One region of the Megamonas sp. Calf98-2 genome, then DNA from elsewhere that is predicted to be linked to it. Evidence: riboswitches for the same ligand, from Rfam matches in the RefSeq annotation. Region 1 holds a riboswitch; each other region holds the start of a gene.
What was found. Region 1 has a riboswitch for cobalamin ahead of cbiD (cobalt-precorrin-5B (C(1))-methyltransferase CbiD). Riboswitches for the same ligand answer to the same signal wherever they lie in the genome.
Positions count from the first base shown of each region.

Region 2: another riboswitch for cobalamin. It lies ahead of BMX03_RS09025 (methylmalonyl-CoA mutase family protein); the one in region 1 lies ahead of cbiD (cobalt-precorrin-5B (C(1))-methyltransferase CbiD).
Region 3: another riboswitch for cobalamin. It lies ahead of nikB (nickel ABC transporter permease); the one in region 1 lies ahead of cbiD (cobalt-precorrin-5B (C(1))-methyltransferase CbiD).

Region 1 covers NZ_FOCY01000021.1:8,120-12,377, reverse strand. The annotation lists gene BMX03_RS07440 (heavy metal translocating P-type ATPase) at 1-1,093, opposite strand, end outside; gene BMX03_RS07435 (GNAT family N-acetyltransferase) at 1,303-1,887, shown strand; cobalamin riboswitch at 1,934-2,109, shown strand; gene cbiD (cobalt-precorrin-5B (C(1))-methyltransferase CbiD) at 2,218-3,324, shown strand; gene cbiE (precorrin-6y C5,15-methyltransferase (decarboxylating) subunit CbiE) at 3,309-3,935, shown strand; gene cbiT (precorrin-6Y C5,15-methyltransferase (decarboxylating) subunit CbiT) at 3,972-4,258, shown strand, end outside.
Region 2 covers NZ_FOCY01000030.1:15,874-20,131, forward strand. The annotation lists gene scpA (methylmalonyl-CoA mutase) at 1-336, opposite strand, end outside; gene BMX03_RS09025 (methylmalonyl-CoA mutase family protein) at 336-2,528, opposite strand; cobalamin riboswitch at 3,008-3,182, opposite strand; cobalamin riboswitch at 3,313-3,502, shown strand; gene BMX03_RS09030 (NanQ anomerase/TabA/YiaL family protein) at 3,756-4,208, opposite strand.
Region 3 covers NZ_FOCY01000032.1:18,059-22,316, forward strand. The annotation lists gene nikC (nickel transporter permease) at 1-97, opposite strand, end outside; gene nikB (nickel ABC transporter permease) at 94-1,032, opposite strand; cobalamin riboswitch at 1,252-1,437, opposite strand; gene BMX03_RS09305 (NUDIX domain-containing protein) at 1,723-2,268, shown strand; gene BMX03_RS09310 (site-2 protease family protein) at 2,309-2,935, shown strand; gene BMX03_RS09315 (segregation and condensation protein A) at 2,947-3,738, shown strand; gene fabV (enoyl-ACP reductase FabV) at 4,030-4,258, shown strand, end outside.

The DNA.
Region 1 (4,258 bases):
TATTCAAACAACCAGAAGTGATAGAGCTATTAGGGGCAATTTTTATTGGAATAGGTTCGCCAGTAACAGGTGATGTATCCAAACGACTTTCTCCTTCAATGACAATGCCATCAACAGGAATTCTATCACCAGCACGAACTAATAAAATATCGCCAACCTTGGCTTCATGAGCAGAAATAACAGACATTTTATCACTATGGAGAAGATTTACTGTTTCAGGTCGTAAATCAACAGCATCCATAATTTGACTGCGACTTTTTTCTGTAGCACGTTCTTCAAAATATTCGCCAATGCGATAAAAGAGCATAACACCGACAGCTTCAGGATATTCTTTGATAGCAAATGCTCCCAAAGTTGCGATACTCATGAGAAAGTTTTCATCGAAGACATTGCCATGAAATAAATTGGTGATGGCAGTTTTTAGTACATGGAAACCTAAAATTAAATAAGCTACGATATATAGATAAAGTGTATATTGGTCAGGTACAAGAGAGGTAAATTCGCCAATGATAAATAAAATAGCACCAAATACAATTTCAATAATATCAATGCTTTTTTCATCAAAAAATTTTTTTGTATTTTGATGAGATTTTGAAGAAGATTCATCAGCATTTATGATTTTTACACCATTTTCAATGGAATTAGCTATTTTATTTATTTGAGGTAGAAGTACATCAGGATTTTGAGCTACTATTTTTAATTTTTTAGTAGCAAATGTCAATTGAGCAGATTTGATTTCAGGTAATTCATTTAATTTTTTTTCGATTTTAGCACCACAGTTAGCACAATCTAAATTTTCGATTAGATAGATTTTTTCTTTATAATTAGAAGCATTTTCTTCAAGTTGAGTGATTATAGTGCCAGGTTCAATTTTGTCTGCTATTTTTTGAATAGTAGGTAATAATTCATCAGGATTTTTAGCTGTTAAAGTTAATTGTTTAGTCAAAATAGAAATAGTAGCGTTATCTACATCAGATAATTCGTTGATTTTTCGTTCGATTTTGGCAGCACAATTAGCACAATGGATATTGATTGAATATGCTTTTTGTTTGTGATTATTATTATCAATAGATAAATTAGAAGTAGTAGCCATATGTACGCCTCTTTTCTAAAATAATTACATACCCCCAGGGGTATTATCTTTGCGTCTTTAGTATACCCTATGTGGTATATAGTGTCAAGAATGAATATCAATAATGATTAAATTTTTATTTGACTCAATATAAATTTTGACTAGAATTATTTAGTATAAATATTTGTATAGATTTTAAGTAAAAATTTAGTTATTGAGGAGAGATTTTAATGAAGAATGATGAAAAAATAATTTTTCGTTTAGCCAAAATAGATGATGCAGAAAAATTAGTAGAAATTTATGCTCCCTATGTAAAAAATACAAATATCACTTTTGAATATGAAGTGCCAATAATTGACGAATTTAAACAGCGTATAACAAAAATAATGTCGAAATTTCCTTATATTTTAGCTTGTATTGGTGATGAAATAGTAGGTTATACATATGCTTCTACTTTTAGGGAACGACAAGCTTATAATTGGTGTGTAGAAACTTCTATTTATATTAATGAAAAATATCAAGGTAGAAAAATAGGAGAAATTTTATATACGAAATTAGAAGCGATTTTAAAATTGCAAAATATAACTAATTTAGTAGCAAGCATAACCTATCCCAATCCGCAAAGTATAGCTTTCCATGAAAAATTTAATTATAAGAAAATAGCTCATTTTACAAAATGTGGTTATAAGCAAAATTGTTGGTATGATATGGTTTTCATGGAAAAAATGATAAATAAACATGAAACATTGGCAAAAGAAATTATTTATTTGCCTGATTTAGATAAAAATTTAGTGGAAAAGATATTGAAGAAATAATAATTTGATTTGCAGTATTAATGGATAATGCCTATAATATAATATATTAAATTAAATAGAGATAGGTGCGTAAGCTTAATAAGGAAACTGGAAGAGCCAGTACGGTCCCGCCACTGTAAGGGGAGCTATTTTTAATTATGTCACTGAAATAATTTATTTTGGGAAGGCGAAAATCAGCGAGGAACCTAAGTCAGGAGACTTGCCTATTGGAAAAACACCGTGAAATTTATAGATGATATATTTTTCAGACTCACGAGAGATGGGCAGGTGGAGAATTTTTCGTAGAAATACGGGATAAGTCTATCTCCCTGCCCAAAGGGAGATTTTTTTATGCGTAAAGAAATGAAAAGTGGCTATACAACAGGTTCTTGTGCAGCTGCTGGTACAAAAGCTGCTATACTTGCTTTACAGGGAAATGTCGTTCAAGAGATTGAATTATATGCTCTAAGTGGAGAATTATTGCATATTCCCATTAAAAATGTAGAGCTTACATCAACTGGAGCAAGAGCAGAAGTCATAAAAGATGCTGGTGATGACCCAGATATCACACATGGAGCTTCTGTATTTACGGAAGTAAAAATAAATAAAGATGATGATAAAATCAATTTTTATGCTGGCTTAGGTATTGGAAAAGTTACAGAGGCAGGTTTATCTATTCCGCCAGGAGAGCCGGCAATAAATCCAGGACCACGAAAAATGATGACGAAAGTCGTTCGTGAATTATTGCCAGAAGGTTATGGCTGTGATATTACGATTTCTATTCCTAAAGGAGTGGAACTAGCGAAAAAAACGCTTAATCCTATATTGGGTATAGAAGGCGGTATTTCTGTAATTGGCACTACTGGCGTGGTGCGTCCAATGTCTGAAGAAGGCTTTAAAAATTCGCTTACACCGCAGATTTCTGTAGCTAAAGCAAATGGATTTGATGATATTATTTTTGTTCCTGGAAAAATTGGTGAAAATATTGCTAGTAAATTAAATCTTCCAGCAAAAGCTATGGTACAGACAAGTAATTTTATCGGTCATATGTTGGAATTTGCTGCTGATGAAGGAATTAAATCAGTGCTTTTATTTGGTCATTTAGGTAAATTGGTAAAAGTAGCTGGAGGAATTTTCTATACACATAGTAAAATAGCTGATGCTCGCTTGGAAATATTAGCTTCTTATGCTGCTCTTTTGGGCATGGATAAAAAAGGCGTAGAGGAAATTTTTAAAGTGAAGACAACAGAAGCAGCTATGCCAATCATTGAAAGATATGGATTGGTAGAAAAAGGTTTTTATGATTTATTAGCTAAAAGAGCTAGTCTTCGCAGTGAACAACATGTATTTAATGCTTTCAAAGTAGGAACTGTGATGGTTACTTTGAAAGGTGAAATTTTGGGTATGGACGATAATGCAAGAGAAATAGGTGGTAGATTAGGTTGGAACATAAAATAATTGTGGCTGGAATTGGTCCAGGAGCGAAAGAATATGTCATTCCTATGGCTATGCAAGCTATAAATGAAGCAAATGTTTTAGTTGGAGGAACGAGAGCATTAAATGAATTTTCTCATCAAGGTCAAAAAACTTTTGCCATAAAAGCAGATATCAGTGCTGTAATGGATTTTATAAAAGTTGAATTAAATGATAATGATGTAGTAGTAATGGTATCTGGTGATCCGGGATATTATTCTTTGTTAAGTGCTTTGCGTAAGAACTTTCCTTTAGAAAATATAAAAGTAATTCCGGGACTAAGTTCCATGCAAACAGCTTTTGCTAAGATAGCACTTCCATGGCAAGAAGCTAGTCTACTTAGTTTTCATGGACGTGTGCCGAGTGATGAAGACTTAAAATATTATCCAGGTCGCATAATCGGTATGCTCACAGATAATAAATTTAATTCTAATGCTATAGCCACATATTTGATAGCAAGAGGCTGGGATAAAAATGCGAGAGCATATATTTGTTCTAGACTTTCTTATCCTGATGAAAAGATAGTCAGCTTATCTTTAGATGAAGCACAGACAAAAGCATGTGCGAGTCATTGTGTGATGATAGTTGAAGGTTAATATAAAATAAATTATGAATAGAAAGTTGGTGCATATTTGAATTTACCAGGAATAGCAGATGAAGAATTTATTCGCGATAAAGTGCCAATGACAAAAGAAGAAATTCGCATTTTGACAATGTGCAAGGCAAAAATTCGTCCTGATAATATTATTTGGGATATTGGTGCTGGTACAGGTTCTTTATCTATTGAAGCGGCTTTACTTGCTCCTCAAGGAGAAGTTTATGCTATAGAGAAAAAAGATTTAGCGGTTGATTTATTACATCAAAATATTGCTAAATTTAAATTAGAAGATAAAGTTAAAGTCATTGCCACAGAAGCACC
Region 2 (4,258 bases), on a different contig from region 1:
AGCTGCAAGATTTCTACGATAAAAAGCATTTGATTCTTCTGCTGTAGAAAAACCTGCATATTGTCGTACTGTCCATGGTCTTGTTACATACATAGTTGCATATGGACCACGCAAAAATGGTGGAATACCTGCTACAAAATCTAAATGATTACAATCTTTATAAACATTTTCATCATAAAGTGGTGCTACATCTATTTGCTCCATAGTGCGATAAAAATTTTCCTCAAAAGATTTTCCAGTTTCTGCTTTTAAACTTTCTTTCCATTTAGCAAAAGCGACCTCACTCTGTATTGCTTGCTGAAAAGGAATTTGTGTAAAATCTGGTATTTTAGACATTATTCAATCATCCCCTTTTCTTTTTGCATACGAAGTAAAGTTTCATAGCAATTAGAACGAACACTTATATAATCGTCCATACCCGCTTCATCGCATGCTTTTTTTAATTCTGGTGTTGGTGCACCTGCTAAAAAAACTTTCATACTAGGTTTTACAGCCTTAATACCAGAAGTAACAGCTGGTGCGAGTTCTGGATAAGTTGAATCTGTAGAACAAACAATAGCTACATCAGCATTTGAATCAATAGCTGCTTGTACAGCTTCTTCTACTGTTGGAAAACCATTATTAGTAAGTACATTAAATGCTGCTACTTGCATAAATGAAGTAACAAAATCTGCACGTGCTTTATGCTGTGGAATAGGTCCCATATTAGCAAGGAAAATATTTACATTTTCCCCTGTTTTTTCTAGATACTTTTCTGTGCGATGACGAAGTTGTTCATATCTTTCAGTCCAGCGATGTGGCAAAATAGCTTCTATAACTTCACCTGTCGCCTCTCCTGTAAGTGCTGTAGATATTTCACCTAAAGTGGCACCCGCTTTAATAGTCTGTTTAACTGTATTTATTAATGAACCATGTTCACTAAAATCACGTTTACCAATTTCCGATAATAATAATTTAACATAATCATTATCACGTACTTTTACATTAACTTTAATTGCCATTTTTCTATCTGCTATAATTTTATCAAAATCAATTTCTGGTACTTCCAATAATTTTTCAGTCATATTTGGATACATATTATTACCAACAGCACGATCTTTTCTTGTTGCTAAATTTTTAAAACGAGCTTGTAATACTTCATTAATAGCTATCTGCACAGTATTATTTTCTAAAGCTTTTATTAAACCACCATGAGCTTCAATTTCTTGAAATTTTGCCCAAGCCTTTTGAGTAAACTCTTCTGTCAATGGTTCAAGATACCAACTACCACCAGCAGGGTCTATTGGTTGAATAAAATTAAATTCATGTTGCTCCATAATTTGAATATTTCGTGCAATACGACGAGAAAATTCATCACTAGGACGTATACAATGGTCAAATGGTTTTACAAACATACCATCCATACCACCAACAACAGCAGAAAATGATTGTGTAGCTGCACGAAGTAAATTTACATAAGGATCATATACTGTTTGACAAAAAGACGATGTACTTACATATATATTAATTTTTTGAGCTATATCATCTCCACCACAATTTTTAACAATTTGAGCCCAAATCATTTTCACACTGCGTAATTTAGCAATTTCCATAAAAAAATTTGCACCTATACTAAAATGAAAACGTAAATGACGACAAAAAGTATTCACATCAATGCCACGTCGTTCCATAGATTTCATATATGTTACAGCTTCATTCATGGCATATGCTACTTCTTGAATATCATTTGCACCACCATTGTGATAAACATCTGTATTTACTACTACAGTCTTTAATTCTGGTGCAAATTTTTCTGCCCAACAAATACTATGAGCCATTTCATCATAATATTCATCAAGAGGTCGTGTAAGCTTTCCATCTAAAGCTAATTCTCCAATAGGATCTGCTGTAATAGCACCATGAAGTTTTTTTAGTGATAATTTTTTCTGTTCACACACCACTGCAACAGCAGAAAGTAATGCTATATTAGAAGCACCTGCATAGATATCAATTTCAAATTTTTCTAAATCAACATCATCTAATAATTTATTTACATCTGATAAAGTCGATAAAGAAACACCAATATCTGCGATTTCTTCTTTATTAGCTGTATCTACATCATAACCTTTACGTGTTGCTGTATCCAAAACTACACTTGCAGCTGTTGAACCTTTTAATAATTCATATTTTACCATTTCATTGGCTTCACTAGGAGTTTTAGCATCACACTCTTGAGCTATTGTCCATGGTTTATGTATATAACCACTAGCATTAGCTCCACGTAAATTACTTTCCATTCCTGGATAAGTCTTATTATGAGTTAACCCTTCTAAATCTTCCATACGATAAATAGGGTTTAATGTAATACCTTCATAAGTTTTAGTAAACATACTTTTTTCAAAAGGTTTTCCCTTCAATAATGCCACTACAGCTTCTTTCCATTCTTCATATGAAGGAATTTCAAACTCATCAAAAGTAACAGCAGGAATATCTTGTTCTTGTTGTTCTTCTTGTCGAATTTCTTCGCCAAGTGTTTTATCTTGTTCCATATATAATAATTTCCCTTCTCTGCTTCTGCATTTTCATTTAAGGGGATAATTTAATACTATTATTGAATAGTTAATAAATACTCTTATATATCTAATAAATGGTTCGAGTTCCTCCTACCTAGATATTAAATATAAAATTTATAAAAAAGCCATCACTAAATTTAGTGATGGCTGGATTGGTAATATATATTCCCCAAATATTATTTACCATTTTTATTAAATTATTCAAGCATTTATGCTAATCATAATAATGATTAAATTTTTCAGTAAATTAAACATAATTTACAACAAATTAATATGATACATCGATGGCACTTGCTTAAGATAATCATGAGCCATCTTCATGGATTATCTCTATAAACAGAAAAACCGCTTTTCATAAACAATATATGAAAAACGGTAGAAAATTATAATTAGAATTTACATGTATAAAAAACATATACATTCTACTACATCTCTCCCCGTCTCTCGCAGGTCAAACGACGATGCTTCTTATAGGCAGTTCTTCTGACTCAGTATCATTGCTCACTTCGCCTTCCCAGTTTCCCAGTGACATTCATGAAGTTTGCTCCTCTTTACAGCGGCGGGACCGTGCCGGATTTTAACCGTCTTCCCTATTAAGCATAAATATGCACCTATAAGGTTTCATTATCAACTTGTCGCCTTTATTATACTTTTTATTTTATATATGTGTCAATACTCTATATAAAATAATTTTAAGATAATTATTTTATATAGAGTATTGACACATATTCTATATAGTGATATTCTAAGAAAGAACTGAATATAGTTCAATGAATCAGGTGTCCATTTGGACTTAATAGGGAATTCAGTACGTAATTTATTATTAAGCTGAAACGGTCCCGCCACTGTATGAGGGAACTTATCCAAATTTATGTCACTGGGAAACTGGGAAGGCTTGGATATAGTAATGAACTCGAGTCAGGAGAACTGCCTGATTAACAATCACCGTGTGCAATTAATTTATTTTAATTGCCATACCTGCGAGCGATGGGGAGGAGATTAGACAGTAAATTTTAGAATTTACTCAATGTGTCTATTCACCTCTTTTCAAAGCGAAAAGGGGTTTTTTATTTATCGGTTTTACTTTATGTCTTCAGCAAACATAAAGTAATCATTGCTCAAAATTCCAAACTAATCATTATATTGTTTTATTATTATGCGTATAGCATGCTTAAGTATTATTCTAAGCATGCTATTTTTTTCTTATAATTTAATTTTAAAGATAGCTTTTTTTATAGTTTGACTTTGTTGACAGATAATAGCTGTACGATGAGCATCTTCTGGATAACAAATTAGAAAATCACCTTTGTTAATTAAGTTAACAGTAGCTTTTTCTTCACCTATTAATTCCACAAAATCGCGATTTTCATCAAATGATTTTATTTGCATATCATCGCAAAAGCTCACATCAATACTTTCTTTTCCTTCAATAATCATATGCACATCAATATATTTTTTATGTGCTTCCCAAAAGCGCTCTTCACGTTTTACTGTAGCATAGTTTTCGATATTAACAAAAAACTCATCGCCATTTATTTTATAACTACCTTTTTCATATGTAGTTAAATCATGCTCTTTTACATAAGTAAAACAAGCTTTAATTTTTTCTGCCAAAAAATCATACTTATCTGCATATTTAAGATTGCCAAAAATCATGTTTATAACCTCTTTTCTCAGTTTATTAAAATAATTATATCATGATATTG
Region 3 (4,258 bases), on a different contig from region 1:
TAGCAATAATAGGTGCTAATATAGCAATTAGAATTACTAAAAAAACCAAAAATGTATATACAGAAAATAATTTATTATTCTTTATAAATTTAATCATCTTGAATCTCCTTTTTTCAGCCTAGGATCAAGATATGTATACGATAAATCTACTAAAAAATTAATTACTGTATACACAATAGAAATCCATAAAACAAATCCTTCGATTAATGGATAATCACGCATAGTAATAGCATACACTGCCATTCTCCCCATACCTGGCCAAGCAAAAACTGTTTCAATAACAGCAACGCCACCTAATAACCAACCGATGGACATACCTAGTAAAGTTATTAAAGGTAAAATGGCGTTAGGTAAAATATGTTTCCATAAAATAGCTTTTTCAGACAATCCTCTAGCTCTAGCACCAATTACATAATCTTGATGTAATTCATCTAAAATCACAGTACGCACTTGCCTAGTATATTTTGCCGATTGATAGATAGCTAAAGTAAGTGCTGGTAACACTAATCCACTTGGTGTTACACTAGCAGTAGCTATAGGAAATAATCCCAATTTTAAGCCAAAAATATATAATAAAATCAATCCTACCCAAAAACTTGGCATAGATACACCAATAAAAGAAAAGATTCTCACTAAAAAGTCAGGAATTCTATTGCGATGTGTAGCGGAAAAAATTCCCAAAGGAATGGAAATAATTATAATTAAAATAATTGTAGTCAAAGCTAATAAAACAGTCCCTGCAAAACCTTCCATTAACTTATCTATTACAGGTTTTTTTGCTGAATAAGAAATTCCCATATCGCCTTGTGCTACACCTAAAAGCCAATTGCCATATTGTACAAGAAATGGATCATTAAGTCCCATTTCTTCACGAGTTTGCTCTATTATTTCTTGAGAAACAATAGTATCTGAAGCCTCTAAAACCATGGCTGCTGGATCACCAGGTGATAAATAAGTTAAACAAAATGTTAAAAAACTAACACCAATTAATGTAATTACTAATTGAATTAAACGATTTATTAATCGTTTCAAATTAAAACAACCTCCTTATTTTTTTCATTATTATAGATTAAAAAGCTCCTCTCCTTTCTTCCGTTAAGGCAAACAAAAAAAGTCTGCCTTTGCTAGCAGACTTTTAAGAGAAACATACAATTATAAATATGAGAAAAAAAGCCTAATTCTTATAGAATTAGGCAGTATTATACAATATTTATATCTGTATAAATCGCCTTCCCATCGCTCGCAGGTAATAACGGTGATTATTAAATAGGCAGTTCTCCTGGCTCAGAGTCATAGCTATTCACGCCTTCCCAAGAAAATAATTTTTTCTCAGTGACATAATTGTGGAATTGCTCGTCTTTACAGTGGCGGGACCGCTCCGGCTTATACCGAATTCCCTATTAAGTCTATATAGACACCTATTCTATCTATATTTTATTACTTATGTTATCATTAGTGATAGTCTTTGTCAATTATCTTATAATAAATTTCATTAATTTTACTATTACTAAAAACTTTATATAAGATATATTGATTTTGTAAAGTTGTTAACCTATTGGCGGATTGATAAAAATTTTCAAAAATCACAGCCATAAAAATTCTTTTTACAATAGACTTTTGTATATTATTTTTCTCATAGCTTATTGTTTTTATAGATGATATAATTATGAATATAAAATTTATAATTGTTATCAATATTATAATATAAAGAGAGGGATTTTCATGTATGAAGATTTAATTGAAGAAAAAATTTCTTCCGAAGATATTTTTGATGGGGTATTACTTCATGTAAAGCGTGATTATGTAAAATTACCAAATGGTAATAAAGCTGTTCGTGAATGGATAAAACATCAAGGTGCTTCTGCTGTTATTCCTGTATTGCCAAATGGTAATATTATTTTAGTGCGCCAATATCGTTATCCTATTGGCAAAGTAACTTTAGAAATTCCTGCCGGCAAATTAGATAGTGTGGACGAAGATCCATTAATTTGTGCTAAACGTGAATTATCTGAAGAAACAGGTTATACTGCTAATAAATACACACAAATTCATAAATTAGCTACTACTGTTGGTTTCTCTAATGAATGGATTTATATTTATTTAGCACAAGATTTAGTAAAAGGTAAACAACATACTGATGATGATGAATTTATAAATCTAGTAGAAATGCCACTAAGCGAAGCTGTCGATTTAGTTAATAAAGGTGAAATCTTTGATGCTAAATCTGTTGTTGCTATTTTAATAGCAGAAAAATTGTGTAAACAATAATTTATTTATATTTGTTATTTAAAAATTTAGGAGGTATTTAATGTTTGGTTTTGGTCCAGATATGATATATGCAATCCCAGGTTTGTTGATTGCATTGACTGTTCATGAATATGCCCATGCTAAGGTTGCTGATAATTTAGGAGATTTCACTCCTCGTATGAATGGCAGATTAACTTTAAATCCTGTAGCTCATATTGACCCTATTGGATTGATTATGTTATTTTTTGCTCAAATAGGTTGGGCAAAGCCTGTACCAATTAATTTAAATAATTTTGATGATTGGCGTAAAGGTGAAATGCAAGTTTCCTTAGCAGGACCATTAGCTAATTTAATTACAGCTTTTGTAGCTTCAATATTTTTTGCTCTTTGTTTTAAATATAGTTTTGCACCTCATTGGCTTATTATGGTATTACAATTAATCATTATTTATAATGTAAATTTCGCTATTTTTAATTTAGTACCTATTCCACCACTTGATGGTTCTAAAATCTTATCTTCTCTGTTACCAGGTAGATTAGCTTATAAATATCAATCTTCTGTAATTAATCGTTATAGCTTTTTTATTCTAATCGCTCTTGTTTTTACTGGAATATTGGGTTTTATCATTCACCCTATCAGTAACTTTATTATAAGCATTTTAAATCTTATTATCTCTATTATTATTTAATGAGTTTTTTTATGCAACAAGAACAATATAAGGTACATTTAGAATCCTTTGAAGGGCCATTAGATTTATTATTGCATTTAATTGAAAAAAATCGTATTGATATTTATGATATTCCTATTGCTCTATTGACGGAACAATATATGGATTATCTTGCTAAATTTAAAGAGTTTAATATTGAAGTAGCTAGCGAGTTTTTAGTCATGGCAGCTACATTATTACAAATCAAATCCAAAATTTTATTACCTGATACTAAGGTAGAAGAAGTAAATGAAGATGATACTGATGAGGTTGACCCACGAAAAGAATTAGTCGAACGATTATTAGAATATCGTCGTTATAAAGAAGTCAGCAGTATTTTAGGTGAAATGGCAGATGAAGCTGGCAAAAGATTTTTTCGTGAAGCTTCTAATCTACCGACAAAACATTTGCCACCTAAAGGGCTTGATGTAAAACTTTTGTGGCAAGCATTTCAAAATGTGCTAGAAAGCCAAATTGAAAACGAACCTCTTGTAGCTAATGTTGCTCGAGAAAAATATACTATTGAAGATAAAATCATCTCTTTATTGGCTTTGCTTAAACAACATGGCGGAAATATTTGTTTTAACATTGTATTTCAATATAGTGAGCATAAGATTTCTAAACCTGAATTAATCACTACTTTTTTAGCTATGTTAGAATTGATTAAAATAAAAAGAATAACAGTATATCAGACAAGTATATTTTCACCTATTTATTTAAAAATCAATGATGAAGTCGAATCTTCTGATAACGATATCATTGTTGATAATACTGAAAATAATTAAAGATTGTTAATAGATGATTTTTTGATAAAAATTCATGAAAATAGACGCTTGTAAGCGTCTATTTTTTTTTATTTCTCCCCTCGAGAATAATATTTTATTTATTAATTATAATAAAATATTATTGCTTAATTTATTTTTAATCTAAATATCATTTGTTATTATTGAGTCTAAGTTGTATAATGTAAATAATATATATATTTATATTAATATTATTTACATTAATAATCCTATATATTAATTAAAATAATATAATATAAAACTTAGCGATAACTAAGTAAAGGAGAATATTTTATGATTATCAAGCCAAGAGTAAAAGATTTTATCTGTTTAACTTCTCACCCTGAAGGCTGTAAGGAAAATGTACGCCGTCAAATCGAATATGTAAAAAGTCAGCCAAAGGTTGAACTTGGTAAACGCGTATTAGTATTAGGTGCTTCTACAGGTTATGGCTTAGCATCTCGTATCTGTGCAACATACGCGAGCGGTGCTTCTACAATTGGAGTTATTTTTGATAAATCAG